DNA from 3 places in the Acetobacterium sp. K1/6 genome. Region 1 is predicted to be linked to each of the others. Evidence: riboswitches for the same ligand, from Rfam matches in the RefSeq annotation. Region 1 holds a riboswitch; each other region holds the start of a gene.
What was found. Region 1 has a riboswitch for molybdenum cofactor ahead of U2P91_RS08305 (substrate-binding domain-containing protein). Riboswitches for the same ligand answer to the same signal wherever they lie in the genome.
Positions count from the first base shown of each region.

Region 1 (10,180 bases):
TGATGATACCGGTTAACCGATTGCTCAGTTCCACACAGGTGCCAATGGGATAGGGAGCGATCTTTCGGATAAAGATGTTGACCAGATCCGGATCGAATAAGGTATGGGATGAACCCATGATATATTCAATCACCTCTGAGGGGATAATGGCTTTGCGGTAAGGTCGGTCGGAAGTCATGGCGTCATAAACATCGGCAATGGCGATGATTCGTCCAAAGAGGGAGATTTGCTCTTCACTTAGGTTGTTGGGATAACCACCACCGCCAAATTTTTCGTGGTGGTCTAAAATGCCAATCCGGGCAGACATACTGATGGTCGAAACTTTTTTAATGTAATCATAACCGAGGGTCGAGTGGTTTTGCATTTCACAGGACTCGTCCTCTGAAAGTTCCCCTTCTTTACAAAGAATATCTTTTTTAACAAAAACTTTGCCAATATCGTGGAGAATGGCACCGATACCCAGATCACACAGCTGTTCCCGGCGCAGACCCAGGGCTGAACCCAATAAAATGGAAAGGACAGCCACATTCACCGAATGGAAATAGGTATAGTCATCAAAAACCTTCAGATCCACCATGTTAATCACCATACTGCTATTCTGAAGAATTTCGTCAACGATGCTTTCAATATGTTTTTGCATGTCATTAAAGGTATTCTTTTTTAAGGCACCTTTGTTTTCGGTAGTAATGAAAACATCCTTAATACATTTAACGGTTTCGGCTCGGACACGATCGTTGATAATATTAATGATTTGGATATCTTTGGTCAGATCATCTTCAACATATATGCCATTATAATTTAATTTTTTTATTCGTTCGATGTAATCTTCGGTGAGAACAGTATCTTTAGCAAGAATCAACTCACCCCGCTCACCCCAAAGATTGTTTCCTAACATCATTCCTTCGCGCAGGCAAAATGTTGGCACATATCTCATGGTTTTCCTCCCAATATAATGACCCCATATAAAGTCTGGACTAAGTAAATATTATAACTATAAAAACCCCGTTTATGCAATCAAAATTTCCTGGTAAGTCTGATAAAAAATAGTTCTCACAAAAATATTTGAATTTCTGTGATTTTAGTTCAGATAATAGCGTTTTAAAATCGATCAAGTGAGATAAACTCATCGATTGTAGGATGGTTAGAGGCCATGATTTTTTCCGGTGTGCCAGAAAAAAGACAAGATCCTTGATCCAGAAACGTCAGGTGGGTACAGATCCGGAAAGCCTGACTGAGATTATGGGTGATAATAATAATTGAAAGTCCCTGCTCTTTAGTTCTCGTTTTTAAAGCAGTTTCTATAATCTGGATGCTTTTGGGATCGATATTCGCCGTGGGCTCATCTAAAAATAGAACTTGGGGTGAAAAAGATAAGGCGCGAGCTAGTGCTGTTTTCTGGGATTCCCCACCGGAAAGATGTCGGGCACTCTGATTCTTAATCGCTTCAATTTCGAACTCATTCAATAACTGTGATACGGTTTGATCAATTTCGTCTTTTTCACGTTTGCGGATTTTTAACGGATAGGCAATATTTTCATAAACTGAGCGTGAAAAAAGGGTGGGGGTATGATTGGAATAGGTCATTTCACAAAAAATATTCGGATCTAAGGGCACGCCATTATAAAGTACATTCCCAGTAGTTGGGGTAACGAGACCGGCCATTATTTTCATTAGCGTGGTTTTCCCAGATCCGTTAGGTCCGATAATGCCGTGAATTTCTCCAGACTCAAAAAAAAGATCTTGAGATTGACCATTCAGATTGAGCACCGTTTTATCTTTATATGTTTTTGTAATATTACGCGTCTTAATATTCATTTTGATCCCCTATGATAAAATGGTATAAAATCGAGTTGGTAAGAAAAGAGATGGTCATCAGGATAAGTCCCATAGCGATGGAGACACTGTATTGACCCATATTGTTATTCATGGCGATAAAGGTCGTCATCACGCGGGTGAACCCCCGGATATTTCCACCCACAATCATTACTGCGCCGACTTCAGAAATGGCCCGGCCAAACCCACTGACCAGGGCGATCATAATGACGCCTTTTAGTTCCAGAATCAGCAGGATCAGAATATCCCACCCCTGAGCACCCAGCGTTTTCCCCGTTTGGACTACCTCATAGCCACTGGTGCTGGCATGGTTAAAGATGATGCCCATAATAACGGGGGTAACCAGAATAGTCTGGGCAATGATCATTGCGGTGGCAGTATACATCAGCTGAAACTGACCCAAAGGACCAGAACGAGCTAAAAAGAGGGCGGTAAACAAACCAATGATAACCGGCGGAAATGACATGAAGGTATAAAGAAACCGGGACACCACTGTCTTGCCTCTGAATTTTTTGATGCCCAGAAGAATGCCAAGAGGAACGCCGATCAGGGTGCCATAAAGGGTCGAAGAAAAAGAGACAAAAAGCGATAACAAAACAATTTGAATGATTTCAGGATCAAAAGAAAAAATGAGCCGAAAGGCTTCAACAAAACCATTGAGTATGTAGTCCATTGATTTCTCCACAATGCGATCCTGGAAGAAGATCTTCTCCCAGGACCTCAGTTAACTTTTTATTTTTGTGCAGCGTTGGGGATAAACAGCGGATTCCCATTCACTTCGTATGAACCGATCAGTTTTTGGGTTTCGGGTGATATAATCCAATCAACAAAGGCTTGCGCGCCGTCGGCATTGATCTGGTCATTGATTGATGGTGATACAGCAATAACCCCGTAAGGATTGTTTAAAATTGTATCGCCTTCGCAAACAATTTCCAGGTTGGTGATGGTATCTTTCATGTTGGCGTAGGTTGCCCGGTCAGCCAGAGTATAGCCCAATTTTTCGTTGGTAACAGTTAGTGTTTCGCCCATGCCGGTGCCGGTTTTTAAATACCAGTCGCCTGCAGGGGTGATATTGGCAGCCTTCCAGATGGCCAGCTCTTTGGTATGTGTACCGGATTTGTCATCCCGGGAGACAAAGGTTGATGGCACAGCAGCTATGGCAGTAAAAGCCTTGGCAGCATCAGCAGCAGCGTTTGCTTTTACCTTGGCCGGGTCTTCTTTTGGTCCCAGCACAACAAAGTCGTTATACATGACATCAAAGCGTTCGGCTCCGTATCCATCGGCGATGAACTGATCTTCCTGGGAACGTGCATGAACCAGAAGGACATCGGCTTCACCAGCTTTTCCCATTTCCATGGCTTTCCCGGTGCCCACGGCAACAACCTTGACGGCGATCCCAGTTTGGGCTTCAAAATCCGGTAGGATCACTTCCAGTAAACCGCTATCCTGGGTACTGGTGGTGGTGGCAAGAATGATCTCCCCGTTAGAACCAGGCTCTAATTCCTTTTTAGCCGGGGTGCAGCCCAGGCCACTCAGGGCAAGGGTACAGACAAATAATACAATAACCAATACTGACAATTTCTTTTTCATTTTCTTCCTCCTAAAAAATAGTATCAAAGAGAAGTCTCTTTAATGACATAACGGGAGGTCAATCCAAAAAAATAAAATGACTGCTCAAAAAAACAGTCAGATAATTCCATGAATTCCACCATCCTTTACACACTGGAAAGCACAATCATTTCTAACCGTACTCTATCGATTGATAAACCATAGCAAACCGTAGGTGCATCAATTCGGATTGTATTGTTTTCATTAAGAAAACGTTATTCAATTACACCGATTTTAGCAAAGATTATTGGCTTCGTCAAGGTCGAAGTCGGATTTACCCATGAATCTGCTGATATTTGAGTAAAACCCAGTATAAATTAAAAGTAAGGGTAAAAAGTATCAATAATCGTTAAAAAATTGAGGAGGGTTTGCATCAAAAATGAACGTTTTTTTATCCTGATTTTGAACTGCTTTTTTTTTAGATCTTTTAGTATGACATTTTTGCCCAGCCGTTGACAGACAAAAAATCTGATGATACCATGAACCAACCAGACTAATGTAGAATATTTTTTATGAAGGATAATGTGATGAAGACAATAAGAATATGTGTTGGCAGTGCATGCCATGTAAACGGATCCTATAAGGTTGTTAAAGCCTTGAATCAAATTATTGAAGAGCGAGAATTAGGGGATGAGGTTGAACTGGTAGGGTCATTTTGTATGGGGAAATGTACGGAGGGGGTTGCCGTGGAATGTGATGACATCATCTATGCCGTTTCAACTGAAAATGCGAAAGAAATTTTCGAGAAAATTATGGGGGAAAAATAATTGAGTATCATTAATTTTTCAAAAGATAAATGTCGTAATTGTTATAAGTGTATCCGGAAGTGTCCAGTCAAAGCCATAAAACTGAAGGATAAACACGCCCAGATTATTCAGTCGATGTGCATTGGCTGCGGGATCTGTATTGCAACATGTCCTCATAATGCCAAAGAGATCCATAGTGATGTTGATACCATCAAAAAATGGCTAAAAACCGAGCAGGTGGTACTCAGTTTATCAGCAGTATTTCCGACTGCTTATTACCTTAACCATCCCAGACAGTATTTGGGAATTCTAAGGGAACTGGGATTTACAATCATTGAGGAAACTTCCATCGGTGCTGAGGTAGTCACCAAAGCTTACGCCGATGAATATTGCAGTGATAAAAAGCTGGTGATTTCTTCCTCCTGTGCGGCAATAAAAAATCTCATTGAAATTTATTATCCTCAGTATTTGTCCGCCTTGAGCCATCAGGTTTCGCCAATGATCGCCCATGGCAAGATTCTTAGAGAAAAATACCCGGAGGCTAAGATCGTTTACGCTGGTTCCTGCCTGGCAAAAAAAATGGAGGTTCATGATACGGATGTCCGTGGCATTATTGATGGGGTCTTAACCTTTGATGAAATCGATGCCTGGATTAAAGAGGAGCATATTGACCCCAATAAGATGCCGATAGAGGAATTCAACGCCATCGGTACCAATACCGGACGGCTCTATCCAATTACTGGAGGACTGGCTAAAAACAGTGTCGAAAATCTCGACGGCAGCCGGAAAATTCTTCGCATCGACGGCGTCAAGGATTGCATGGCGTTCATGGATGAAATTCATCAGCTGGAGAAGAAGTATTGGATTGAAATGAATGCCTGCGAAGAAGGGTGTGTCAATGGTCCCGGAAATCTTCACAGCCCTTTGTCTAAATATGAAAAGGTGGAAATGCTCCAGACCTATATCGATTTAAACAGCAACAAAGAACCATCGAATGAGATTCCCGAAATCAATAGTAGACGGTCCTTCCATAAACGGCCGGTTCATCATCTGGGCGAAGTTCCCGAGGAAGAACTTGAAAGGATTTTAAATCAGATGTCTAAATTCACAGAACGGGATGAACTCAACTGTGGCACCTGTGGTTATGAAACATGCCGGGATAAAGCCCGAGCGGTTTACTGGAATATGGCGGAAATGGATATGTGTCTGCCGCTGATTACCAGTAAAACCGAAGCGATTTCAAACTTGATCATTACGACCACCCCCAACGCCATTGCCGTGCTGGATAAAAAATTCCGGATCATTGAGTTTAATGCCGCCGCAGAACGCCTCTTTAATATGAAAAAAGAAGCTGTGATGCGTTACAATTTTGTGGATGCGCTTGATTATAATCCCTTCCGAAAACTGGACAATAACCGCGGCAATACCTATACCGGAAAAGGGCATTACGAAAAAGAAAACCGGATCTTTATGGAAATTCTGACCTATATTCCAGAACAGGAATTGTATATGGGAATTTTTATTGATATCACCAGGCAGGAAAAACAGGAGCAGGAGATGTTAAATATCCAGGAAGAAACGCTTAAAATGGCTCAGCGGGTGATTGACAAGCAAATGCGGGTTGCTCACGAGATCGCCGGGTTGTTGGGCGAAACCACGGCGGAAACCAAGGTGACGCTGACCAAACTTCAAAAAGTTGTAACCAGTCGGGAGGTTGAACGTTAATGCCTTTATTTATGGATATTGCCAGCGATAGTGTCAACAAGGTTCATGAAGAGCTTTGTGGCGATAATGTGGAAGTGCGAATTAATGATGAAAGCGTCATTGTGGTGCTGGCTGATGGCATGGGTAGCGGCGTTAAAGCCAACATTCTGGCAACGCTGACCTCCACCATTGCGGCGACCATGCTGGAAGAAAAAATGGGGATTATGGATGTGTTGGAAACCCTGGAAGCCACCCTGCCAAAATGCAGTGTTCGTCGGATGGCCTACTCGACCTTTACCATTGTTCAGGTTTTTAGAAATCGAATGGCTTATATTCTGGAATTTGATAACCCCCCATTGGTGTTTATCCGCGATGGAGAAATCATCGAACTGGAACGGAAGGAAATTGAGTTTCAGGGAAAGTCTGTTTATGAAACCACCAAGGAAATTGAAAAAGGTGATATTATGGCCTTTTTCAGTGACGGCGTGATCCATGCGGGGATTGGCAATTTACTAAATTTTGGATGGCAATGGGAAGAAGCGTCGGATTATATCCTGGCGCGATCCTATGAAAACAAAAAAGCCAAGGACATTTCCATGGCACTGGTGGATACCTGTTATAATCTGTATGGTGAGGAGCCGGGAGACGATACCACAGTGGCTGTGATCAAGGTGGAAGAACGAAAATATGTCACCATTTTTTCAGGTCCACCGTTGGATCAGGAAAAGGACGCCGAGATTAAACGGCTACTGGAACGGGGTCGGGGCAAAAAAATCGTCTGCGGCGGGACGGCCGCCAATATTGTGGCGCGGGAGTTTGGTGAAGAAGTAAAAGTCGATTTTTCCACCATGTCGGATCGGGTACCACCGATTGCCACTATCAAAGGGATTGACCTGGTAACTGAGGGAGTACTGACGCTGAAAGAAACCCTGCGGATCTGTGATGATTATATGAATAATCGCTGTGGTCGCGAAATCTTTCAGGAAAAAAATGGTGCATCGATGCTGGCTAATATTCTGATGAACGAATGTACCACCATCGATCTGATTATTGGGAACTCCATCAATCCCGCCCATCAAAACCCCGATTTTCCAGAAGAACTCACCACCAAATGGCGGGTGACCCAGAAACTTATTGAGATGCTGCGTAGCATCAATAAAGAAGTAAATATCATTTATGTTTGATTTAAGTATAATACTTTAAGCACGAGCTAATAAAATACAGGCATTCAAGCAAAAAGAGAAGCGGAACACCCCGGTGAGGGTGCTCCGCTTCTAATAATATGCTTTGAGGAGAAAAGCTATATAACTTATATACCCAAACAATGCGGTTTAACCCTGAAATAAAAAAATAATTATTTTTTTATAACATAATAACGGTAGTAGCTATAACCGGCCCCAAAAACAACGGCGCAAATAGCAAAATAAAGCCCAAACAGGGGATTTTGGATTCCGCCAGAGAAAATAATCAAGGAACCGATAGAAGCCAGGATTGGACAAATCAGTCCTCTGAAGACGCTTTTTATTTCCTTCTTTTTCCATAAAATAAAAACCTTGTAATAAAGGCCGAGGTAGAGCAGATAACTGGTCACAATGGCGATTTCTGAAATGTCAGAATTCGGGAACAGGGTATATTTTTGAGAAAAATAGTGAACAGCTAACCAAAAAATCACGATGATCAAGGCAAAAACAGCTGAATTCACCGGGAAATCAAATCGTGGTGAGATCGTGGTCATCGCTCTGGATTTGGGGATCATTTGATCGAGTCCCAAAGCATAGGGCATCCGGATCATCGCCATCACCAGGCCATTGAGGGTTCCCAGGACAGAGATAAAAACAAATAGCATCAGTATTTTTGCGCCGCTGGGTCCAAAAATCATAGTCGCTGCAAAATCAAGATGGGCATCTCCGACATTCATAATTTCGGCTGGACCCACCAGATTAGAGATTCCCACAAAGTAAACAATGTAGAGAACCAGAATAATCAACGGACTGATAACTAGTGCCAGGGGTAGATTGCGCTTGCTGTTTTTAATTTCATAGGCTACTGAGGTGGAAATAATCCAACCGTCAAAGGAAAAGGCAATCGGTGCAATGGCTCCAATCCAGCCGGTGGAAGCGATTTCCGAAACCGCAGTACTGGTAAAGTGCTCTCCGGTGCCACCGAATAACAGACCGGCAAAACCGATGATTACCAGGGGGATCAGTTTAATGACCATCGCAGCACTTTGAAAATAACCGCCAATTTTAGCTGAAAAAATATTGGTGGCAAAGAGCACAAAAAAACACCCGACGCCCGCTAATATTTGAATTTCCAGGGTTTGATTCACATTAAAGAGAATACAAAAGTAAATACCGGAAACCCAAGCCAGAATAGCCGTGATGGTGGGTAAATAGATAAAGGTCTGAAACCAGCCATAGGCTGAACCCATGCTGGGGCTGATAAATTCTTTGGCATAAGTAAGGACCCCACCGGGATGATCTGTTCGAGCAGCCAGTTCAGCGATGGTTAAACAACCAAAAACAATGCTGATGGCGGCGACAACAAAGACCAGAATACCTAAAACAACACTGCCACCAGTGGCAATGAGAATATTATCGCTTTTAAAAAAAATACCAGACCCGATAACGACGCCAACAATAAGAGCGATGGCGGTAAATAAGTTGTAGCGTGACTGTTGCATGGTAACCTCCGCTGTTTGGATTCCAGGTAACTTAAGAGAAGACGCGATTGGCCTCGGTGTAATAACCTGGAAATGATTTTTTATTTTGTACCAAAAAGTCGGTCACCGGCATCACCTAAACCGGGTACAATGTAAGCATGGTCGTTTAAGTGATCATCAATGGCGGCACAAAAAATGGGGATTTCAGGATAAGCATTGGTGACGGCTTTGACACCTTCCGGGCAGGCCAGAATATGAACGACCTTGATATTGGGGCAGTGGGCTTCTTTTAAAAGGCGTATGGTATGAATCACAGAAACCCCGGTGGCCAGCATCGGATCGACTATAATGGCTTCTCTTTCAGCAATATCAGAAGGTAGTTTTTTGTAGTATTCCACCGCCTGGAGGGTTTCAGGGTCACGGTACAGTCCGATGTGACCGATTTTAGCTTTGGGAATAATATTTGTGAAGCCTTCAACCATTCCCAAACCTGCCCGTAGAATAGGGACAATGACGACATCTTTTTCGGCCAGAACTTTTTGGGTGGTTTTGCAAATGGGGGTTTCAATTTCAATTTCTTTAAGCGGAAAATGTTTGGTCACCTCCCAGGCCATCAGACTGGATAGTTCCTTCACCAATTCTCGAAACTCCCGGGAAGGGGTTTCCATCTTGCGAAGGTGAGTTAATTTGTGCATGACAAGTGGATGATCCACTATCGTTACATTTTGCATGGTAATCTCCTTTTAACGTTTAATAGATTAATAATACGATAATTGATCGAATAATTCTACAATTATTTAAGAATTATTTGTTGACACTTGGGAAATAAGGGTTAAAATGAAAGAATACGTTTGTGTCAAGAACTTTTAAAAAGGAAGGTGACCTGAAAAATGAAAGAAATTAAATTATATACTTGGGCCCACTGTCCCTATTGCAGAGCCGCAAAACAACTCCTGGATGATAAGGGGTTGAAGTATGTGGAAATTGATATTTACAATGATGCGCAGACCCGTCGTCAATTGCAGAGTCAGACTAGTCATTATACGGTGCCTTTTGTCTTTATTGGGGAGACATTTGTTGGTGGCTTTTCGGAACTGAAAGAGATTGAGTTTAGTGGTAAACTCGATGAATTATTATAAGGTGAGGTTAAAATGGCGATAATATTTAAGGTTGTAGAAGAAATTGGTGTTCTCAGCGAATTACCCAGTGGATGGCAGAAAGAATTGAATCTGGTGAGCTGGAATGAACGGGACCCCAAGTATGATATTCGGGATTGGAATGCTGATCACGAAAAAATGCGTAAGGGGATCACATTGACTGTCGATGAGCTGGTCCAATTGCGTGATATCCTTAATGGGATGGAACTTTAGTAAAAAGATGCAGTAAAATCAGGTGCGAGGAATACTACCGTACCGACCAATTGTTAATCTGTTGTTCGCTGCACCATGCGAAATTCGCTTTGCTCTTTTCGCATTGGTCGCAGGCAGTCGCCAACTACAAGCTCACTTGTGATTGGCTCGTTGCCAATGCGCAGAATCGGACAGGCTATGCCGTGTCCGCTCCGATGCATACAACATGATGTAACAATTGTCGGTACTGGCTTATCTGTTAATCTGAACACAAAGCG
Region 1 is NZ_JAXQGA010000007.1:130,856-141,035, forward strand. Features, by position in the region: gene U2P91_RS08290 (HD-GYP domain-containing protein) at 1-934, opposite strand, end outside; gene U2P91_RS08295 (ABC transporter ATP-binding protein) at 1,099-1,815, opposite strand; gene U2P91_RS08300 (ABC transporter permease) at 1,805-2,506, opposite strand; gene U2P91_RS08305 (substrate-binding domain-containing protein) at 2,566-3,423, opposite strand; molybdenum cofactor riboswitch at 3,528-3,644, opposite strand; gene U2P91_RS08310 ((2Fe-2S) ferredoxin domain-containing protein) at 3,969-4,208, shown strand; gene U2P91_RS08315 ([Fe-Fe] hydrogenase large subunit C-terminal domain-containing protein) at 4,209-5,912, shown strand; gene U2P91_RS08320 (SpoIIE family protein phosphatase) at 5,912-7,075, shown strand; gene U2P91_RS08325 (APC family permease) at 7,246-8,574, opposite strand; gene upp (uracil phosphoribosyltransferase) at 8,655-9,284, opposite strand; gene U2P91_RS08335 (glutaredoxin family protein) at 9,444-9,692, shown strand; gene U2P91_RS08340 (YdbC family protein) at 9,705-9,923, shown strand.

Region 2 (10,180 bases), on a different contig from region 1:
CCAGACGTTGTTTGTTGATAATGATTTCCGGCATCCCGTCTACCGCACTGGTTGCATACTCCGGATCGTCCTTGTGAGAAACGACCTTAATTGCTTCTATCTTGTTTTCTAAAAAGGTTACTTCTACCTTGATGGGACCATCTTTCCCTTGAGCCGACCCCACATAACTACCTGCTTCATAATGAACACCACTGGTACAGCCCGCTAACATAACCACAATCAGACAAGCAAGCACCCCGATATAACCCTTTTTCATTTTTCCCTCTCTTTCTCTTATCAAGCACTCTTCTTATATTAGTTAATTTTTATTTCTTTTAAGAACTTTGTCCAGTTTTGTTTGAAACTTTCATTCCTGGCAACGATAAAAAAACAATCCTGATTCTCAAAGGTCAAATTTTCACCATCCATTGCAAAGGTCAAGAACAGTTTTTCCGGATCTTCCAAATCGGTTTTACTGTAGACCTTTGAAAAACCGTCCAGTGAGGTACAGGTGATCTGATTAACCGAACTTATATCCACACCGGCTTCTGTTAGAATATCCTTTAAAAGGATTCCTACATGGTCATTGGTTGTTGACTCTTCACCACTTTTCCCCTGGGTCGTTTCAAATGCCACCAGTGGCACACTCGACATCAATTGGTCATCAATCAACCATTGCTCACCCGCAGCGGTAAAAACCCGCACCTGGGCAGTTCCCGAAAATGTCGTCTCATCCTGGGATGATTTCTCTCCCGTTCCACTGCATCCCACTGCCAGAAATAGTACCATCATCATAGCGAAAAGCAGACTTATACTCTTTTTCATTGCTTTCTCCTTTATTCTTTTTTATTATTTATTCGTCAATTTCCTTCTTTGCTTTATATAATTAAAGCTACCCATACATAAATGATGCTTAACAGAAAAGCCGCAATCATCACCCCATAATCATAGCCTTTTAGTTTAAGAACCAGATATTCCACCCGATTGGGATAAGCCCCAAAGGCCCTGCTTTCCATGGCAATGGCAATCTCTTCGGCATGTTTTAAGGACGAAAGAATGATGGGAGTAATCAGATAGACATAAATCTGAGTTTTTTTACCAAAGGGAACCTTTGTAAAATCAACGCCCTTTAACTGAAGTGCGACCATCGAATCCTGAAATTCTTCTGTAAAAATGGGGATAAACCGCAATGACAAAGCGGTCATAAAAGCAATCTTATAGGGCACCTTCCACTGAATCAGACCCTGAATGGTCTCCCGATAGTTTGATGTCGACATAATAATCCCTGAAGTCAGAATCACCAGCATCCGGACAAATGTCTTAACCCCCATAGCAATTCCTTTTGCTGTGAGCAGCGGGATTCCCAATATCTCAAACAATACCTCCGTGTCCGGTGTAAATACACTCTGGACAATGGAGAGCGTCAAAATCAGAATCAGAATCCGCCGATACCGTTTGATCAGCATTAATACCTCCACCCCCAGAAGCAGGGCGCAGACAATTGAAATGATACCAATTCCCACAACAAAGGCCAGATTTTCGACAACCAGCACCATCGAGGTCAGACAGAGGACCAGGACTATTTTTGTCCGGGGATCGATTCTAGCAGCCATCATCCACAACCTCTCCATTTTCCAGTTTGATAATGCGATTGGCATGATCCTTGATAAATTGCAGATCATGGGAAATCACAGCCAGACCAATGCCTTCCCCGGCGAATTCTTCCATTAATTGATACAGTGCTTTTTTGCGGTCCCGATCCAGCCCCGTTGCGGGTTCATCTAAAATCAGAAACCCGGGTTCCTGGGCCAGGGTTGCCGCCAGCACCAGACGCTGTTTTTCACCGCGGCTGAGTCGCATCGGCACCCGATCTTTGAGATGATTAAGCTCAAACCGTTTTAGCAGCACAGCGGCCTTTTCTTGGGCGATTTTTTTATCGAGTCCCTTAATTTCAAGGGGAAACGTGATTTCGTCCTGGACACTGGCCGCAAAAAGCTGACGATCCGGATTTTGAAAGGCATAACCAATCTTTCCGCCCCGCTCACACAACTTTAATGCCTTACCGTCCACCCCATCAATCTCAATGCTTCCGGAATCAGGTTTTAGAATGCCCATGATAATTTTCCCCAGGGTCGTTTTACCTGATCCGTTTTCGCCGGTGATCCCCGTAATTTCACCCCGATTCAGCGACAAATCGATGTTTTTTAATGCAAACCGACTGCGGGGATAAGCATAGGTTATTCCCGCAAGTTTGATGTAACTCTCCATACTGGCTCCGTTCATTGTTTATGCTTTACTTATATGTTTTACTTTTATCGATCGATTTACAAGCTGCCCTCGTAAGGAATCAACCGACCATGCTTCAGCACCAGGATGCGATCGGCAATGTCCATATTGTCAAAGTCATGCTCGACCATGATAATCGATTTCCCCGCTTCTCGTAAGCGTAACATCACCGCTTTGATCATCTCCCGGCCGCGGGTATCGATCTGCGACAAGGCCTCATCAAAAAGCAGTACCGACGGCTCCATACTAAGAACTGAAGCCAGAGCAATCAGTTGTTTTTGCCCGCCGGAAAGATTGTTGGGCGTTTCAAACCGGAACTCTTCCATACCGACCAACTGAAGCATCGCCGCGATCCGTTCTCCAATAATCTCCCGTTTGACACAGAGATTTTCGGGTCCAAAGGCAACCTCCGCCTCAATGGTGGGAGAAAATAATTGATTATCCGGTTCCTGAAACACAATTCCCACCTTTTCGGCTAGTCGGGGTGTTTGCATATCAAAAATCGATTCGCCAAACAAGGTCACCTCACCCTGAATTCTTCCCCGGATGGTTTTGGGGATGATCCCAGCTAAGATATGACACAGGGTGCTTTTACCACAGCCGGAATAACCAGCGACTGCTAAAATTTCATTTGTTTTCAGACTCAAATCCAGTCCATGGAGAATATTGGTATCACAGCCAGGATAACGAAAATAAAGATCGTGGACCTCAATCGGATTCATCGCTGCCTCCCATTTTCTTTCTATCTCGTCTCCAACTTTGATCGATTTGATCTTTTTTTGTACCTTCCCCTTATTCACAGTTGGTCTTCTCCTCTTTATCGATTCGTCCCGGATCACCGCTAAGACGAATATCAAGCGATTCCTCCGCCTCGTGCACCTTGAACGAACCGAGACGATTGACTTGATTCGCAATAGCGTAGGCCAGCAGTCCGCCCAGTCCCCCGGACAAGGCTGATAAACTCAGGGTCAAAAGTAACGGAATCAACGGCAGTCGGAAGAAGACAAAATTAACCCCAAAGCTACCGAGCACATTGGCAACCACCCCGGCACTAAAACAGCCACCTTTGGTATATTTATATTTTCCGATAACGAAGTAAAGAATTTCCACCCCCATCCCCGGCATTAAATAGGTCATCATACTCATGATGCCATGAGAACCCATCGTGCCAGTAACGGTTACCAAAATGGCCTGTACCAGACAAACCAAAAAGGCCGCTCCGGTTTTTTTTACCAGCATGGCACCTAAAACAATAAAAAGCATATAGATTCCCCCGGAAATTGAACCCCCCGGGATAAAAAAAGGACCGGTAATAATGTGTACCAGGGGTACCAGAACAACCTTAACCGCGATACCCAGAGCTGACATCATGGCAATGGTGACCAGATCAAAAAGGGTCATCTTTTCAAATTTTTTCTCAAACAAGTTTAGCCCTCCTTTTCTTGATACGCACAAGTTCTTTCTCTTTTTCCAGCCGAATTTCATCTAGATCCGCTTTGATCTGATTCTTTAGATATTCTTCCAGTTCACTGATTAGCGCTTTTTTCCACTGGGTAAAGCTGGGCCTGTAGGTTAGGGTAAAGGCCAGCAGTCTTCCATAATCAACTGCCGCTGTTAATGCCTGGAAATCTTCATAATCAATGGCATAAACTGTGCCATCACGGATAATGAAATTTCTGAGATTAATGTCGTAAAAAGCCAGGCCAGTTTTTTGATGCAGTCGATTAAGCCAATCAATGGTCTTTTTAAAAAGATCAATTATTTCCTTGCCAGGCATAACTGTATCACCACTACGACTTGTTTCTTGCGCTTCTGCAACTTCTAGTTTTTCACAAAGGGTGACACCTTCAAGATATTCATAAAGAAGCACCCGATCAAACCGGCCCCGACACGGCGCTACGCTAAAATCCATATCACTCAGCCGTTTTAGCATCGCCAACTCATTTTCAAGGGATTCTGTTTTTGCAAATTTCTTTTCGATCAGTTCGAGTACCTGTTCACCATCTGAAATCTTAATCAGTCGAACCCGGTTTTTCTTACTTTTAAATTGCCTGATCACCTCATAGGTGCCAGCTTCATAGTTTTTTATTAGTCTCATTCATCCACTTGCGGCCTGCCGATATGTATTTTTATATCGGCTCCTTTTTCATAACCTTCCAATTCTGAAACCACACTGAGCACGACGTTTTGAATGAGTTTTTGAACAAAGGGCACCATTACAATCGCTTGTCCATTAATTTTTAGAGTTACCCCATCATCTTTAAGGGGACAATCCGATCTTTTTACCTCACCTGTAATAATCTGGCGACAAAAACCGGCACAATCTGTGCCACATAAACCACAGCACTTTTCTGTAAAGCCAGGTAACAACTCAAACGCATAGTGCTGAACCAGATCAACCAGACGGTCCGGTTCCTTCAGGCAGTGAACCACTTCTTTTCCTCGATATTCTTTACGTTTGTCGGCAATAACTCCCGAAAATGCAAAAACCGTGTCATCTAAGCGCTCCTCAAGACCTTCGCAATCATGTCCGGTGATAATTTTAGGGATTGTTGGATCGTCAACACCCTCTAATATCACATAATCATAGTCGTAGTGAGCCAGCAGCTTTCGGATCGGCAATTTTTCCTGATAGAGAATATCCGTTTCATACATCCCCAGAGCCGTCACCAGTTGCGCACCGGCTTCTTTATGACGATCGGTGTTGGTGCCCGGTTGATCCATCATAAAGGCTTCGTAGTGGATTTCCTTAACCGATCCCACCGAATAGCCTCTTCTTCTCAGGCCTCTGATAATGGTTTCGATCACTGTTGTTTTTCCCGAATGGGTCAATCCCCTTACCGACATTACTTTCATCATGCACCTCATTTATGGTAATTATTTTACTCGAAATATATTTCACTTAAATACTTGCAATTTCGCAAACTAAAGGTCTCACCGGTAATAACAATTTCCATGGGACCCGTTCCACCCTGAGTTTTATCGGTATTTTGAATCCCGTTTCGTTCATAGACTAGATAGACCCCACCCGCGTCCAATTCAGCCACCGTCCCGGGGGACGCATAACCATCAATGGCTTTATAGGTTACGGTATTATACTGATGGTAGTCAAAGTTAGTGGTGTCGAGCACATCTTTTAACAGCAAACCGCCAAAGACCACCTCTTCTCTGCCGTTACTGGTATTTAGCCCCTCATCAATCAAAACCTTTGGCAGTACTTTGACCTCGTCAAGATTAAACTGGGCAACCATTTCATCACCGACTATTATTTTAACAGTTTCCTGCCCCAGAGCACCCAACCGCTGCTCCGTCTGACTTTTGTTAATCGCAATCAGAAAAACAGAAGAAAGGGTTAAAGAGAGAATCACCAGTGGCAGGATCCATCGTTTGAGCCGCTCTTTGCGTTTAGAATTTTTGTTACTCAAATTAACCAAGGTGTCATCATCACGCGTTTCTCTGCTCATCTTTTTAACCCTCCTTTAATTCTAAAATCCGCACCGCTCCCCAAACAAAACAAAGCAGGCAAAGGTGACTTTGCCCACTTAATCTCTTATTATTTCACAACACTCATTTTACTGATGTTTTGAACCCAGGCGCTGGAACCTAAACTGCCTGCCACTACGCTGACGAGTTCTTCACCGTCAAGTGAGATGGTCAGTAGTGAATCCTCTGCTTCCACCGTCGCCTGATCATAGGGCTTGGAATAACCATCTGATGCTTCCATCGTGATGCTGGTAAAATCGGTGACTCCTAATTTTTCGGCTACGTCTTTTAAGGCATACCCTTTAAAAATCCCACCTGTTTCTGAGCCATCTTTTTTAGTCATTTTTATGGTTTTTTCAACCAAAGGAAGAGCCGCAAGATCTGCCTGGGTCAACTGGGTTTTTCCATCAACCCCTTCCAGGGTAATGCTAAACTCGGCCACCTGCTCCTGGCTTTCCGTTTTGGAAGCGTTTTCTTCTTTTTTTGAATCTGCCGCAGGTGAACTGCAACCAAGCAGACCAACCCCTAAAACCATCACCAATGCCAGTGTTAACAACTTCTTTTTCATTTTTTCCTCCTGAACTTTCTTTTTTACGGAAGCATGCTGAGTCAGAAATCCCAACAGAAAAAACAAAAAAACAATTTTTGCAAAAAAAGAAGGCTCAGCAAAGCTAAACCCACAAAAAATTCGATGCAAACATGAATTCTCTTACTTTTCCAATGTGGGAGGCCCTGTCGTTTCCAACAAAACCCTAACGTCTTAACCTCCATAATATTCTAATATTTTAGGAAGTTAAGATCAGTAAGCAATTTCATTCCGTATTTAATTATTTTTATTATATTTTTTTTGCCTTTAATTGTCAATGTCTATTTGTTAATGGCCCTGATAAATTTACAGTCGCTTCTCACCCATCCTTCACACAACGCACGCGATAACGTGCTAATCACAAAAGAGATGCCAACTCGTAGGCATCTCTTTTGTATGTTATAGCTGCTTAATAGTAATACATAGAACCCATAATGGATGCCATAATTGCCCCCATCACAATGCTGATGAGAATTCCCAGGCCGATGGCAATTGCCATCATTATCAGATATGCCCGGGCAAAATTCTTTTTATTGGGGCCTGTTTCACTGCCAAATCCCCAAATAAAGAGCATCACAATCCCGGCAATGGGAATGGCTGTGATCAAAAACATAATCAGGTACTGTCCCATCGTAATCAGATCCACTCCCGCGGTAGCTCCGACCGGTTGTGGTGGTGGACTTGCTCTGACTGGTTGGGGCTTTGGTACCGTACTTACGGTCTGGGATGGTGCCGAACTTCCTGATTGTTTGGCTCCGCAATGGGTACAAAATGCTGCATCATCTGGAATTTGTTTACCACAGTTTTCACAAAACATTGTCTTTCCTCCTTATTTTTTATCCTCTATTTTTGTATCTTCCGGTTCAATAGTTTCGATTTTTTTGAGACGACGCTTCTTTTCTTTCATTTTCTTTCTGATCATTACACCAATAAAGAATCCTAATCCGGCAATGGCAGCAAATGGAATCAGCCTGAAAATTAAAACGATCAGAAAGGCAAAGATATAAAGAACTAAATTGATCGATGTTACAAACCCTTCCGCTATTTTAGAAAATATTTCAGAAAAGGGGGAACTTACCACTGACGAGGATAATTTCTTTTCATAAAGTGAAATATAAATCGTTGAGTAGGCCATATCGGTATCCCAGTTTTTTATCGTGGTGGTCAGACTGTCAATTTCTGTGCGTACACGGTTTAGTTCACTCTCAATCGCTAACAAGTCGGTGATATTGATGGCCTGTTTTAAATACTCCACCAGTCGTCCCTCTTCAATTTTCAGATTATTAAGACGCGCCTGCACGTCCTGATACTGCTGCGAAATATTGGTGCTGCTGACATTGGCACTAATAGGACTGCCTAATGTCTGGATCTCGGTCATCGCTTCTGAAAATTTCGCCGATGGCACCCGAATGGTAAGATAGCCTGAGTTAGCTTGAACGCCAGCCTGTTCTGATGCATAGTTCGATCCCGCATCCTGAACAAATCCACCCAATTCCTGCGCATAGTTACGAATTTTTTCAAAGGTGCTTTGGTAGTCGTCGGTGTTCAGACTGATGTTTCCGCTATAAATAATCTTTGATGCATCAAAAGGTGCACTGGCATTTGCCGCTGGCTCGACTGTCTCCACCGCACTTGCCATCTCACCGTTTGTCTGATCAGAAACCATGGACTCATCGGTTGCGGTTTTACTGTTTTCCTGGATAGCGCCACCAAAACACCCCCCTGCAACGATCATCACCAGACAACATAAACTAACCGCCACAACCCATAAGTAATTTTTTTTGGTACTAAGTCGTCTGCGTTTTTCCTGGCTCAAACATCCTAATTTTTCTTCTTCCGGATTCTTTTTCGGGTTTTCCTGAATCATGAATCCACCTCCTAAGTAAATTTCTGATATTTTGTCATTTAATCTATTTTTTACTTTTTACCCTTATTTTCGCTAAAAATGCATAAACTATTTTTTATCGTTTCAGTTCGTTAATTCTCCTGCTCTTCTCTTTGTGACTCATTGATTTAAAGATTCTCATAGGGGCTTTTTGCCTGATCCCCAATCCCCTTTTCCCGACGCTGTTTATCAATTCTTCGATTCATCATTTTTGCCATTAAATAATAAACCAGCCCCGGCATCCTTAACTGGGCATGATGATATAGGTTCGGCGGAGAGATTTCTTGCTTTGCCACGTTTTCCAGAAAAAGTCCAAACCCGTGCTCAACTTTTTTACCATTTAATAGTTTGTCTAATGGTTGACCATTTAGCATTGCCCCCATGCCAATCACAAATCCCCCCTTATAACTGAGGTCATAATCACCGGCAAACAGTTCTAGCATGTTCAGACCTGATTCATGGGTATGAACATAGGGCATCCCGCCCTGAATAATCCCATAAAGACCTTGTCCATGGAGGACGTCCTGGTTCTTTTCAAGCTCTTCTAAAAAGTATACTGTATCGGCTGGATAAGTATCAATGTAGCTGGGACCAACCATGATAATCGTCTGGGCGTCATTAATAGCTACCAATAACGGATTTAAATTTTTTAAGTTTGGATATAAATGCAGTATTTCTGCCTGATAATCCCGAGAAGAAAGAAACGTCTGGCAACGATTAGCCAGCATCATACTTGTCCCTGTTTTTCTGGGACTCAGGTTTATTATAACTGCTTTTTTCATTGGTTTAAACCCTCCACTACCGATTCAAGGCAAACGTTAAGGTTGCTGTCATCAACCATATATACACTACCCTTGATGTTCATAATCTTGATGTTTTCCACAACCAGGTTCTTAAAAGCACTTTTTTCGTCATTCTTCCATTGATCCTTAACACCAATCGCTACTAGAGTGTGAACCCGACCAATTTTTCCTTTAACCAGCTCCCCCTTTTTACAATAATAATGCCGATCTCCAATAACAGCACATTTATCGAAAACACGTTTCATTTTAAATGAATAACTTCCCCATTTAACCGGGTTTACCATGACCAACACATCAGTTTTCATCAATTTTGGCAGAATAATATCGGCATCATCCCGATGTATGCACTGTCCATAGGTTTTATCAGTACATCCGCCACAACTGTAACATGGACCCACGTCCAAATCAGTTAAAGAAATAAATTCAGTTTCTATTTTTCCATCCCTCAGTTTTTTATTGAGTCTTTCGCCAACTTCTGTATGATCTGATAAGATTGTAATCATAATCGCCCTCTTTTCTTCATTTTATAACAGCAGATGTTAAAGCACACTTCTCTAAAAGGTAATATATTACATATATTTTAAATTGTCAACCGAAACAATTGTCATCAGTTAAAGGGACGAATTGTTTTATTTCTTTCCACTTAAATTAAAATCATAAAATTTATCTGATTTATAATTTTTTGGATTTAAATCTATACCGAAATATGATAGGATGTAAGCAGATTGAATCCTGAAGACTCGAGGAGTATAAAATGTACGAAAAAGGTATCCAGACAAGAAACCATCTTTATGAAATTTCAAAAAAGTGCTTTTATGAACATGGTTATGAAAAAACAAAGATTAAAGACATCGTAACAACAGCTGATACACCCATTGGTCTTTTTACCTATTATTTTAAAACAAAAGATAAGATTGTCCACGAGATCTATTTGGATTATTACCAGCAAATTGACAAATGTCTAAACGCACTGACAATTGATGGATTTGAAAATCCCATCCTTCATCACGCGGCTTTGAGTTATATCTATTTTGATCTGATTCTCAACAATGAAAACAATCGACGGTTTTACTATGAAATTCTTAGAAAAGCCTCAAACTATCGTGTTGCTGGTGATTTCATCCGCAACACCTACCTTGGTTATATAAAAGAATACAA
Region 2 is NZ_JAXQGA010000012.1:60,671-70,850, reverse strand. Features, by position in the region: gene U2P91_RS11840 (FMN-binding protein) at 1-256, opposite strand, end outside; gene U2P91_RS11835 (hypothetical protein) at 295-804, opposite strand; gene U2P91_RS11830 (energy-coupling factor transporter transmembrane component T family protein) at 858-1,595, opposite strand; gene U2P91_RS11825 (ABC transporter ATP-binding protein) at 1,582-2,247, opposite strand; gene U2P91_RS11820 (energy-coupling factor ABC transporter ATP-binding protein) at 2,304-2,987, opposite strand; gene U2P91_RS11815 (ECF transporter S component) at 3,058-3,690, opposite strand; gene U2P91_RS11810 (hypothetical protein) at 3,683-4,363, opposite strand; gene U2P91_RS11805 (molybdopterin-guanine dinucleotide biosynthesis protein MobB) at 4,360-5,124, opposite strand; gene U2P91_RS11800 (hypothetical protein) at 5,148-5,729, opposite strand; gene U2P91_RS11795 (hypothetical protein) at 5,819-6,316, opposite strand; molybdenum cofactor riboswitch at 6,443-6,565, opposite strand; gene U2P91_RS11790 (zinc ribbon domain-containing protein) at 6,744-7,151, opposite strand; gene U2P91_RS11785 (DUF4349 domain-containing protein) at 7,164-8,201, opposite strand; gene U2P91_RS11780 (hypothetical protein) at 8,348-9,001, opposite strand; gene U2P91_RS11775 (flavodoxin family protein) at 8,998-9,525, opposite strand; gene U2P91_RS11770 (TetR/AcrR family transcriptional regulator) at 9,777-10,180, shown strand, end outside.
Region 2: it holds a riboswitch for molybdenum cofactor, as region 1 does, so the genes downstream of both, U2P91_RS11795 (hypothetical protein) here and U2P91_RS08305 (substrate-binding domain-containing protein) in region 1, are expected to answer to the same signal.

Region 3 (10,180 bases), 120 kb from region 1:
GAATACCTTCCTATACGAAAGAAGATACCTGGGCAAAAGTTATCGGCGACGGGGCGGTGAAGGTTGGTATTACTGATTACGCGCAGAAGATGCTCAGTGAAATTACTTATGTGGATCTTCCGGAAGTTGGGAGTGCGGTTGTGCAATTGGAGTCTTTTGGATCGGCTGAATCGTCCAAATCGGTTGCCGACATCTATTCCCCAATCAGCGGCATCGTTGCAGCAGTAAATCAAGATCTTGCTGATGATCCTGAGATGATTAACCGGGATCCCTATGACGCCGGCTGGATTATTGAGATCACACCATCAAACCTGGACGAAGAGCTTAAGAATTTGCTCAGCGCTGATGAATATAAAGCGCTGATCAAAGAAAAAACGAGTTAATTGGCGGTTAATTAAAGTCGGGGAAATAATCCGGATCTTTGTGAAGGAGATCCGGATAAATAAGTAAGTTTGATGACTTAAACCAGAAATTTAAAGATGAGGTTCGATAAATTAGAGAACTCAGTCTTTTTCTGGTTTGAGTCATTGTGCTGTATATGCCGATGTCCGGTTTTAGTCAGAAACCATTTAACAAACCAGGTCAGGTAAATGACGGGCATCAAAGCAATTGAATTAAGAATAACAGACAAAGAAAGGCGAAAGAGAATAATGAAAAATTCATTACTCAAAAAATTAGAAATAGGCCGATTTGCTGCAACGGCAGCCAAAGGCGCAGAAGCAAACGCACCAAAAAGCATCGGTATGGCCAGAGTACAACGGTTGGTGACGATATGCGGATAACAGTTATTGGAGCAGGCCCAGGCGGATATGAAGCGGCCATTATGGCGGCAAAACTTGGTGCTGAAGTGACGATTATTGAAAAAAATTCGCCCGGTGGAACGTGTTTAAATCGCGGCTGTATCCCGACAAAAGCGCTTTTGGCTACTTCCGACGCATTGGAAACCATTCATAATGCCAAAGCCTTCGGCATTAATGTGGAAGGCACGGTAGCCCCGGATTTTAAAGCGATTATGGAGCGTAAAGCCAAGGTGGTTAGTGGCCTGGTGAAGGGAATTGAATATCTTTTTAACGCAAACAATGTGACTATGATCAAAGGTACTGGAACGCTGGTAGATAAAAATACCGTCGCAGTATCAAAAGACGATGGAACAACGGTAACCATTAAAGCAGATAAGATTATTCTGGCGACAGGATCGGTACCAATTGTTCCGGCTCTGTTCCAATTTGATGGAAAAAAAGTCATCAGCAGTGATGAGGTGCTGGAGCTTCAGGCATTGCCAAAATCTATGATCATTGCAGGCGGCGGGGTCATTGGCTGTGAAATTGGTCAATTCCTCAGTCGCATGGGAACTCAGATTACGATTGTTGAGATGGCTGATCAGATTCTTCCATTAGAAGATGCTGAAACAGCCAAACAACTGGCGCGTCAATTTAAAAAAGATAAGCTAAAAGTCCTGACTGGTAATGGCATTGCCAGTGTTGAAGTGACTGAAACGGGTATACAAGCAAATCTTACCAATGGCAAATCGGTTGAAGCTGAATCAATGCTGGTTGCCATTGGACGTCGCAGTTACCTTGATAACCTGAATGCCCGGAGCATTGGTGTTGCTGTTGATGAACGCGGACGCATTAACGTTAACCATAAAATGGAAACAAATATCCCAGGCATTTATGCCATTGGTGACATCGTTGCGACACCATTGCTGGCACATGTTGCCGCTAAAGAAGGGATCGTCGCAGCTTACAATGCCGTAAAAGATGCCGGAAAAACAGTAGCATATCAAGCTGTACCCCGCTGTGTCTACACTGAACCGGAAGTGGCAGGGGTCGGTTTGACCGAACTGGAATGCGTAGCCCAGGGGATTGCCTATAAAGTCGGACAATTTGATTTCAGAGCCCTTGGCAAAGCGCAGGCAATGAGTAAAATTCAGGGGTTTGTTAAAATTATTGTTGATTCCAAAGACGTCATCATTGGTGCCGCGGTTGTCGGTGCTCATGCCACCGATCTCCTGGCAGAACTTTCGCTGGCAGTACACCTGGGATTGACGGCAGAACAGATTGGGGATTGCATTCATGCCCATCCAACGTTATCAGAAGCAATTATGGAAGCAGCGCATGATGTTCATGGGGTGTGTGTACACAAAGCCTGACCTTTAGTATTTAATTTTTTCTGGCAGTCCGTATTTCATACCAGCGTTAAGCTCTCAATTAAATAATTATTTACTCAAACTTCGCACATTAAATAATGAATTAATTCATTGTGAAGAGCTTTTCTGTTTGAAAATATTGGCTCATACACGCAGTCGATGATTTATGTGCGAAGTTTGTGTGATAAATAAATAAAAAGAAATAGGATTAGGATATGAATAATAATCAAAAAGCAAACATTTTTTCAGATAATATGCCAGTTTCTCTTGAAGATGTCAAGGTAAAAATCCGTTTGACCACTAAAATGGCAGTGTTTACAGTGACATTGCTTTCATTAGCGGTGATTCCATTAGGTATACTGGCTTACTTTGGGGCGCCCAAAAATATCATTCTTGTTCTTACGCTTGGTGTGCTCATACTTGGTTGTGTCGCAGCTTGTGTTGCAGCTAATAAAATTATTGGTCCCATGACAGCGTATAAGGACACCTTGGATCGATTGGCTAAGGGTGATGTATCGATGGAAATACCGGAAGTAAAAACCAAAGATGAATTTGGGCAGCTTGCTCAATCTTTTAAACGGATGGTCGATATCCGCAAAAGTCAGGCAGAAATTGTTCAGGAGTTAGCAAAAGGCAATCTGCAAGTGAAGATTATACCTCAGTCCAGCGAAGATGTTCTTTCTCATGCGCTGATCAGTCTGGTGAGCACCCTGAATCATGTTTCCGAGGAACTGACATATTTGGGAGAGGAAGCCACTGCTGGCAGGAAGGTTGATGTAATAACTGAGACTGTCGGTTATTCCGGATCGTACCAGCAATTTATGATCAGCATTAAAAAAGGTTACGAGAATCTTTCAACCATTGTAAGTCTCGCAGGCAGATATATTGCTCAAATCGGAGTAGGTGTGGTACCGGATAGAATTTACGAAACATATCCTGGTAATTATCAGAAAATCATTGATTTTATGAATTCCGGAGTTGACGGATTAGGGGCTTTGGAAGAAGGAAATAAGGTTTTAAGACTGATGCGCGTCAATGATATCACCCAGAAAATTGAAGGCGATTATCCCGGTATTTACGGAGAAATTGCGACTTCGGTTAATAGGGTCAGAGAAACAATTGTTAATGTTGTTGAAATTAATAAGGCAATTGCCGCTGGGGAATTTAAAAATGAGCTGGAAATGATGAAGCTACATGGTCAACTAAGCGAAAACGACGAATATCTTCCGAGTATGATTGCCCTGGCAGAAAACATCTCCATGCTGGTACAGGAAACTGGCCAATTAACTGATTCTGCCATTGCAGGTAACTTGGATAACCGTGGCGATACAAGTCGCTTCTCAGGAGAATATGCTCAGGTTATTGCAGGTTTTAATAATGCTTTGGATGCTCTCACAGCCCCAATGCAGGAAGCTTCTGTTGTTCTAAATGAATTATCTCAGGGAAATCTTCGTGCCGTCATGATCGGGAGTTACAAGGGGGAAAATGAACAAATCAAGAATAATATGAATAAAACCATTGAATTCTTAAAATGTTATGTCAGCGAAATATCGAAAACACTGGCGGCGATCAGTAAGGGAAATCTTAACCAGGAAATCACGACCGAGTACTTGGGTGACTTTATGGAAATTAAAACTTCGCTCAACGGTATCGCAGAGAGTTTGAGTAAAACCATGAAAGATATCGATATTGCCGCCGAACAGGTAGATTCTGGTGCACAACAGATTTCGGATGGGGGTCAGGCGGTGGCGCAGGGAACCACCGAACAGGCGAGTTCCATTCAGGAATTAAGTGCTTCGATCGAAGAAGTGGCCGATGAAACAAAACGAAATGCCAATAATGCCAATAATGCCAATGCTCTTACAGAAAAGGTTCGTGAGAATGCTCAGATAGGGAATGCACAAATGGCGAAAATGGTCCAGGCCATGACAGAAATTAATGATTCATCCAACAATATTTCCAAAATTATAAAGGTAATCGACGACATTGCCTTCCAAACAAATATTCTGGCATTGAACGCCGCCGTGGAAGCGGCCAGAGCCGGTCAGCATGGGAAGGGATTTGCTGTTGTTGCCGAAGAAGTAAGAACCTTGGCGGCACGGAGCGCCGAAGCCGCAAAGGAAACTACCGCACTAATTGAAGGTTCCATAGAAAAAGTGGCAGATGGCACAGCGATTGCTGGTGATACAGCTGAAAGTCTAATGGTAATTTTAAGCGATATTGAAATGGTTGCTGGTCTGGTGGCAGAAATAGCCAGAGCATCCAATGATCAGGCCTCGGAAATTTCACAGATTACCCTTGGTATAGAACAGGTTTCAAGCGTTGTTCAAACCAATTCGGCCACCGCAGAGGAAAGCGCGGCAGCCAGTCAAGAATTATCCAGTCAGGCTCAAATGCTTAAGAATATGGTTGGTTTGTTTGAATTAAAGAAGAAGTGAGACGATAATGATTCTTATTGTCTTAAAAAGCAACATGTCTTTTTGTGGCGAATTTTTTTGAAGTGAGTAAATCGATCGCAGTCTTGTAGCGGAAAACATAAAAATGACAACAGTGCATAGCCAGATAATCTAATGGAAGAAAAGCTTTCGGTACTGGTATTATTTTAGTTTTTTACAATCATTTCATAAGATAACATCAAATGTTCACGGATATCCGGGTTATTCATGTCCACTTGGATCAGCTCATGGATTTTTTTCAGGCGATACTGAAGTGTATTGCGGTGAATGTGTAAACATTCCGATGTAATGGTGCTGTTTCTTTCACATCTCAGGTACTGAAACAATGTAAAGCAAAGGTCAGCTTCATTTTCACGATCATAGGCGTTTAGTATCAAAATGGCTGGATGACACAGACAGAGATCTTTGGTTGTTTTTAGCAGAGAATCATGGATATAGGAGGTTGTGAAATCTTCGCAACGACGGATACAGGTATTTGCGGATTTACCATAGTGGATCGCCAGTTTAGCTTGATTCAGGCGCTCAGCCAAGGTATCCCACTCTGCAAAAGGCAGGGAAACACCACAGATAAAATCAAGCGGTTGAATGAGGTTTGTTAATTCATCAACCAGGGTATCAAATTCCGATTTTAACAGCAGTAATAAGGTTTCATTCTCGTAGACAAGACGCTTACCCTGGGGAATATACTGATCAAGCAAACCATTTAACGATTCCTTTGTCAGTTGCTCATGGTTATTCACAAACAATAATAAAACACAGGGAACTTTATTTTCCCAACCCAATGCCAAGAGTACCCAATCCAATTCTTCTTTTGGGACTGTTTTTCTATTTAACAGTTCACAAAATATTTTAGACATGGACTGCGCATAGGTGGATAGTCCTGGAAAATGGGTAAATGATACAATTTTAAGAAATATATCCGCCAATTGACAGTGCCCGGTTGTCACAACGGTTTGGTATTCCATGATTTGGATGTGTAAATGCATGTCATTAGCCTGTTTTAAGGTGCCACCGATACAGCGGTGAGATAGTTCGCCAAATGATAACAGGGAAGCCTTGGTACCTTGTAAAACAACTGAGTAATTATCCGATTTTCGCAACATTTGGATTGAGTAAAGTGGAACCCGTCCAGATTTGACGATGTGCTGCCAAGTTCCCCGAACATAGTCATTTTGATATTCGCGGGAAAAAGCAAAAACGCGACCCTGCCAATTAGCGATAAAAATAGGATTCCGGAAAACCGGAACAGCAAGGTCGACAAGATCCTGCAAAGATGAATTTGAATAAACAGCATCTTTCAGCGAAGACTCCCATAACTGAAAGAATTCATAAGCAGCGAGCGATTCATTAAATATCGAAATAACATTTCCTTCAACAGCAAGATAAAAAGATTTATAGACACAGACAACACATCGATTGGTGTTCAGAACGGGGTTAATTTCTGATTCTAAATCTGTCGATTCAGTGATATATAAGAAAACATCTGCTAATTCTGGTCGCTCTTTATCTTTTAACCGGATACCTGTTATACCAGGTTCTGAAGTTTCATCTTCCATTTTTGATGCGAGGATTTTAACCCCCTTTGCGTCAAACCAGTCCTTCAAAATATACAAACTCAATTTCATGACAAACTCCTTTATCAATTGTTCAAAATGAACAGTCGACTTAATTTAGACGTGTAAAGATTTGGTCTATGTGAACGTATACAAAGATCGATAATGGGATTATACTACACCTAAAGGTCAGTTTCAATAATAATATATTCCGATTTACATATGACCCATGTGGCCAATGTGAACAATGGGTAAAAGAAGTAATTTTTTTGCCTTCCATTTGAAAAGGAATTCAGAACGTTTCAATCGTTTTGTTTTCTTTTTTTGCATTTGAAATAAATGGTGTTCCAAATCATATGAGACACTATTTATAAATAAATTTAGGAGGTTTGATAAATGGGTTTTCAAAAAGCGAAGGGTTATATCGGTATGACTGACCCATCAGTTGCAGCATGCCAGGATTGTAAGGTATGTGAATTATTTTGTGCAGCAACACATGATGGTGCCTGTGGTTCAGAATTAAACAGGCTTTGGGAATCAAGCGATATTTTTGCTGGGGAGTACATCACGTATTCATGTAAACAGTGTCTGGCGCCATCATGTATGGATGCCTGCAAGGTTGAAGCAATTTACATCGATGAGGCGACAGGTGCACGATGCATTGACGCTGAAAAGTGTATTGGCTGTAAAGCCTGTATTAAGGCATGTCCACTGGATCCGCCAAGAATTAATTTTGATAGTATCAATAAAAAAGCGAAGAAATGTGATTTGTGCAAAGAACGGGAAGATGGACCAGTATGTGTTCAAATGTGTCCGACTATGTGTTTGCAACTCAAGAAATATTAAAGATAGGGAGATGAAGCTATGAATGAACAATGCGGATGGGCAGGAAAAATATTAAGAGTAAATCTAACGGACGGTACGTTTTCAGATGTCGATACCATGCAGTATGTTCCGAAATTTGTCGGTGGTTTGGGGGTTGCACATAAGATTTGGTGGGATGAAATGCCGCCAGGGATTAAAGCATTCGACCCAGAAAACAAACTGATTTTTATGACTGGGCCGGTTACCGGAACAGCGTCACCTTCAAGCGGAAGAGCTGAATTTGTTTCCATATCCCCACACAGTTATCCAGAACAATACGCAAATACCGGTATCGGCGGTTCTTTACCCACCTATCTAAAGTGGTGCGGTTATGATGGGATTATCATCGAAGGTAAATCACCGGTACCGGCCTATCTTTATATCTCAGCAGATGGGCCAGAATTAAGGTCAGCACAGGATATCTGGGGATTAGGGCTGGTTGATGCCCAGGAAATATTACATGACCGTCATGGGGAAAACTCGTCGTCTTATGGGATTGGACCAGCAGGTGAAAACCTGATTCGTTTTGCTATCATCGGTTGCGGCATTCACAGTGCAACCGGCCAGGGTGGTCATGGTGCCGTCATGGGTTCAAAGAATCTCAAGGCCATCACGGTAACTAAGGGCAAACATCAGGTGAAGGTCGCTGATCCGGAAGGTCTATTAAAAACAACCTTGAAATTTGGACCGATCAGAAAACCCATGCCTGTTTACGATATGGATTTGGCCGATGATAAAACAAATCCTTTCTGGGATCGCTGGACGGGCCCGGATCGCAAACCTAATTTCTCAATCAACTGGATGGGGAATGTTCACAATAAACCCTTTAAATTTTTAAGTCATTCTTGTGGATTGGGATGCTATGCCTCCTGTGGTTTCTTTGAATTCAAAAATGTGCCTGCTGTAACCGAACCGAAACTGATACACGCTATGACAGGATGCAACCACACCCGTTATGAGCAGTTTTTCGATCGAGAAAATGAAACAGTACCGGGCGAAAATTTCAGAAAAGGTCTGGAAATTCATGAACTGGCGCAACAATTGGGGTTTGGCCATTTTGATATCATTTATGGTTTTGTTCCCTGGTTGTATTATACAAAAGCTATGGGTCTTGACACCGAATCTAAGGTTGGAATGCCAACTGATGTTCGGTCAAATGTTTGGTGGATTAAGCTTCTGAAAATGATTGCCTACCGTGAAGGTTTTGGGGATCTCATGGCTGAGGGGATCCGTCGAACGGTTGTGGAATTGGGTGAGGATGAATACGCTCATCCTATTTATGAAGGTCCTGAAGCAGCCAGAGAAGGTAACTGGCCTAAGGTCAGATTGCCGCTGGCACCGTTGGGGGCCTGGGGATACACATCAAGAAGTTTGGTTATGGAAATGCCATTCCCAATGGGCATGCCAGGTCTTTTAAACTGGCTCATTGAAACCAGAGATCCTCATCACAGCAAGTGGCCGGATTGGGCGCATAAGCGGTTTGGTGAATGGATGGCAACAGAAAAAGATCATTATAACAGTACCTTCCCACTGGAGTGGGCAAGACAAAGCACCATTCGGGGAACGCTGTTAGATTCTCTGACCGCCTGTTTCCAGTTCCCACTGCGTAAATATATGGGAATGGAATTTGATTATGATGAGGTCGGGGACGGTTCCGAAACGACTTCTATGGAAGCAACTCTCTTTTCCCAGGTTACTGGAGTTAATGTTACCGAAGATGAGTTTTTCGAATATGGTGAACGAATCAATACCTTGTTTAGAGCCATTCAGATCCGAAACCATGAACGAACCGCTGATATGGAATTTAATGAGTTAATGCCCCGGCTTTATGATGCCTATGATAAGGATAAATTTAAAATTACTACTCAAAATTGGTATGAATATTTAGGTTGGGACAGAGAAACCGGTTGGCCGACCCGGGAAACGTACGAAAAATATGGATTGAAAGATGTGGCTGATGAACTGGCGAAAATAGATAAATTGCCCCAAAAATAAAAATAGACGTTAATCAGATATTTTTAAATCGATATAGATGAAAGAAGGAGAAAACATGGCAGAAAAATTCGAAAATATCGTTGTTGGTGCTGGCTTTGCAGGTCTGACCTGTGCCGGATATTTGGCTAAAAGCGGCCAAAGGACTCTGCTTTTAGAAAAAGGTTCGGTAATTGGTGGGAGGGCTGCGGCCCACCCTGCCAATGGATATAATGTTGTGATGCATCTGCCACTAATTATGACATCCCTCAATGGTGGTGGTGGGTACGGATGGGCGAATGCAGCAAAAGATTTTGGTGCCGACATTAAACTGCACTTTAGCCGAGAACCGCGGCTTTATCTTAATGGTGTAGAGGATCCATATATGACAATTCCAAAATGCATCACAACCGAAGCTGCTGTTGACTGGATGGAGAGTTTTTTAAAAAAAGCCCGTCCGGATCTCTGGTCTAACAGCTGTAAGTCTGAACTATATCCGATGGTTGATGAAATACTTCACAAGCCATTTAAAGAAATGTGTGAAGAATGGGATGAAGTATCAGTAAAAGACTGGGTTCAATCCCGGAGTATGGATAAGGGGATTGAATATGTGTTTACATCATTGATGGCCTGTTTCTGCTGGACTGCTGATGCGGAATTCACCTGGAACTATGGTTCAGCAGCCAAAGGATTTGTGATGCTGCGCATATGGATTGGCAATCAGGGGGCTATGTCAGTCGCAATCCCTGATCTTCAGCATGGTATATGTGAGCCCATAGCGGAAGCCATTACCACGAATTTTGGTTGTGATATTAGAACAAACTCAGAAGTCATTAAAGTTATCATTGAAGATAATAGGGCGGTTGGAGTTGAAATAAAGGATGGAAATGGAACTATTAAACGAATCGAAGCTAACCGGGTGATTCTTGCCACAACCTGGCTGGATTACCTGAAATTGCTTGAAACAGTGCCGCCAACCTTGCTGGAAACTATGAAAGCTCCTCTTCAACAGAAAATGGGCGGAATCTTTTTAACGTATCAGTTGAATAATTCCATCAGTCTGGATGGAGCATTTACGCTGTTTATTAATCCAAAAACGGGTTCATCAATTCAGGGTGGCTGTGCTCAGAATATTGAGCAGCCATGGAACGTTCCGGAAGGAAAGCAACTTATCTGGGCATATTCGG
Region 3 is NZ_JAXQGA010000007.1:10,844-21,023, forward strand. Features, by position in the region: gene gcvH (glycine cleavage system protein GcvH) at 1-383, shown strand, start outside; gene U2P91_RS07755 (hypothetical protein) at 591-782, shown strand; gene lpdA (dihydrolipoyl dehydrogenase) at 773-2,152, shown strand; gene U2P91_RS07765 (methyl-accepting chemotaxis protein) at 2,365-4,587, shown strand; gene U2P91_RS07770 (helix-turn-helix domain-containing protein) at 4,752-6,230, opposite strand; molybdenum cofactor riboswitch at 6,356-6,465, shown strand; gene U2P91_RS07775 (4Fe-4S dicluster domain-containing protein) at 6,555-7,004, shown strand; gene U2P91_RS07780 (aldehyde ferredoxin oxidoreductase N-terminal domain-containing protein) at 7,023-9,017, shown strand; gene U2P91_RS07785 (phytoene desaturase family protein) at 9,073-10,180, shown strand, end outside.
Region 3: it holds a riboswitch for molybdenum cofactor, as region 1 does, so the genes downstream of both, U2P91_RS07775 (4Fe-4S dicluster domain-containing protein) here and U2P91_RS08305 (substrate-binding domain-containing protein) in region 1, are expected to answer to the same signal.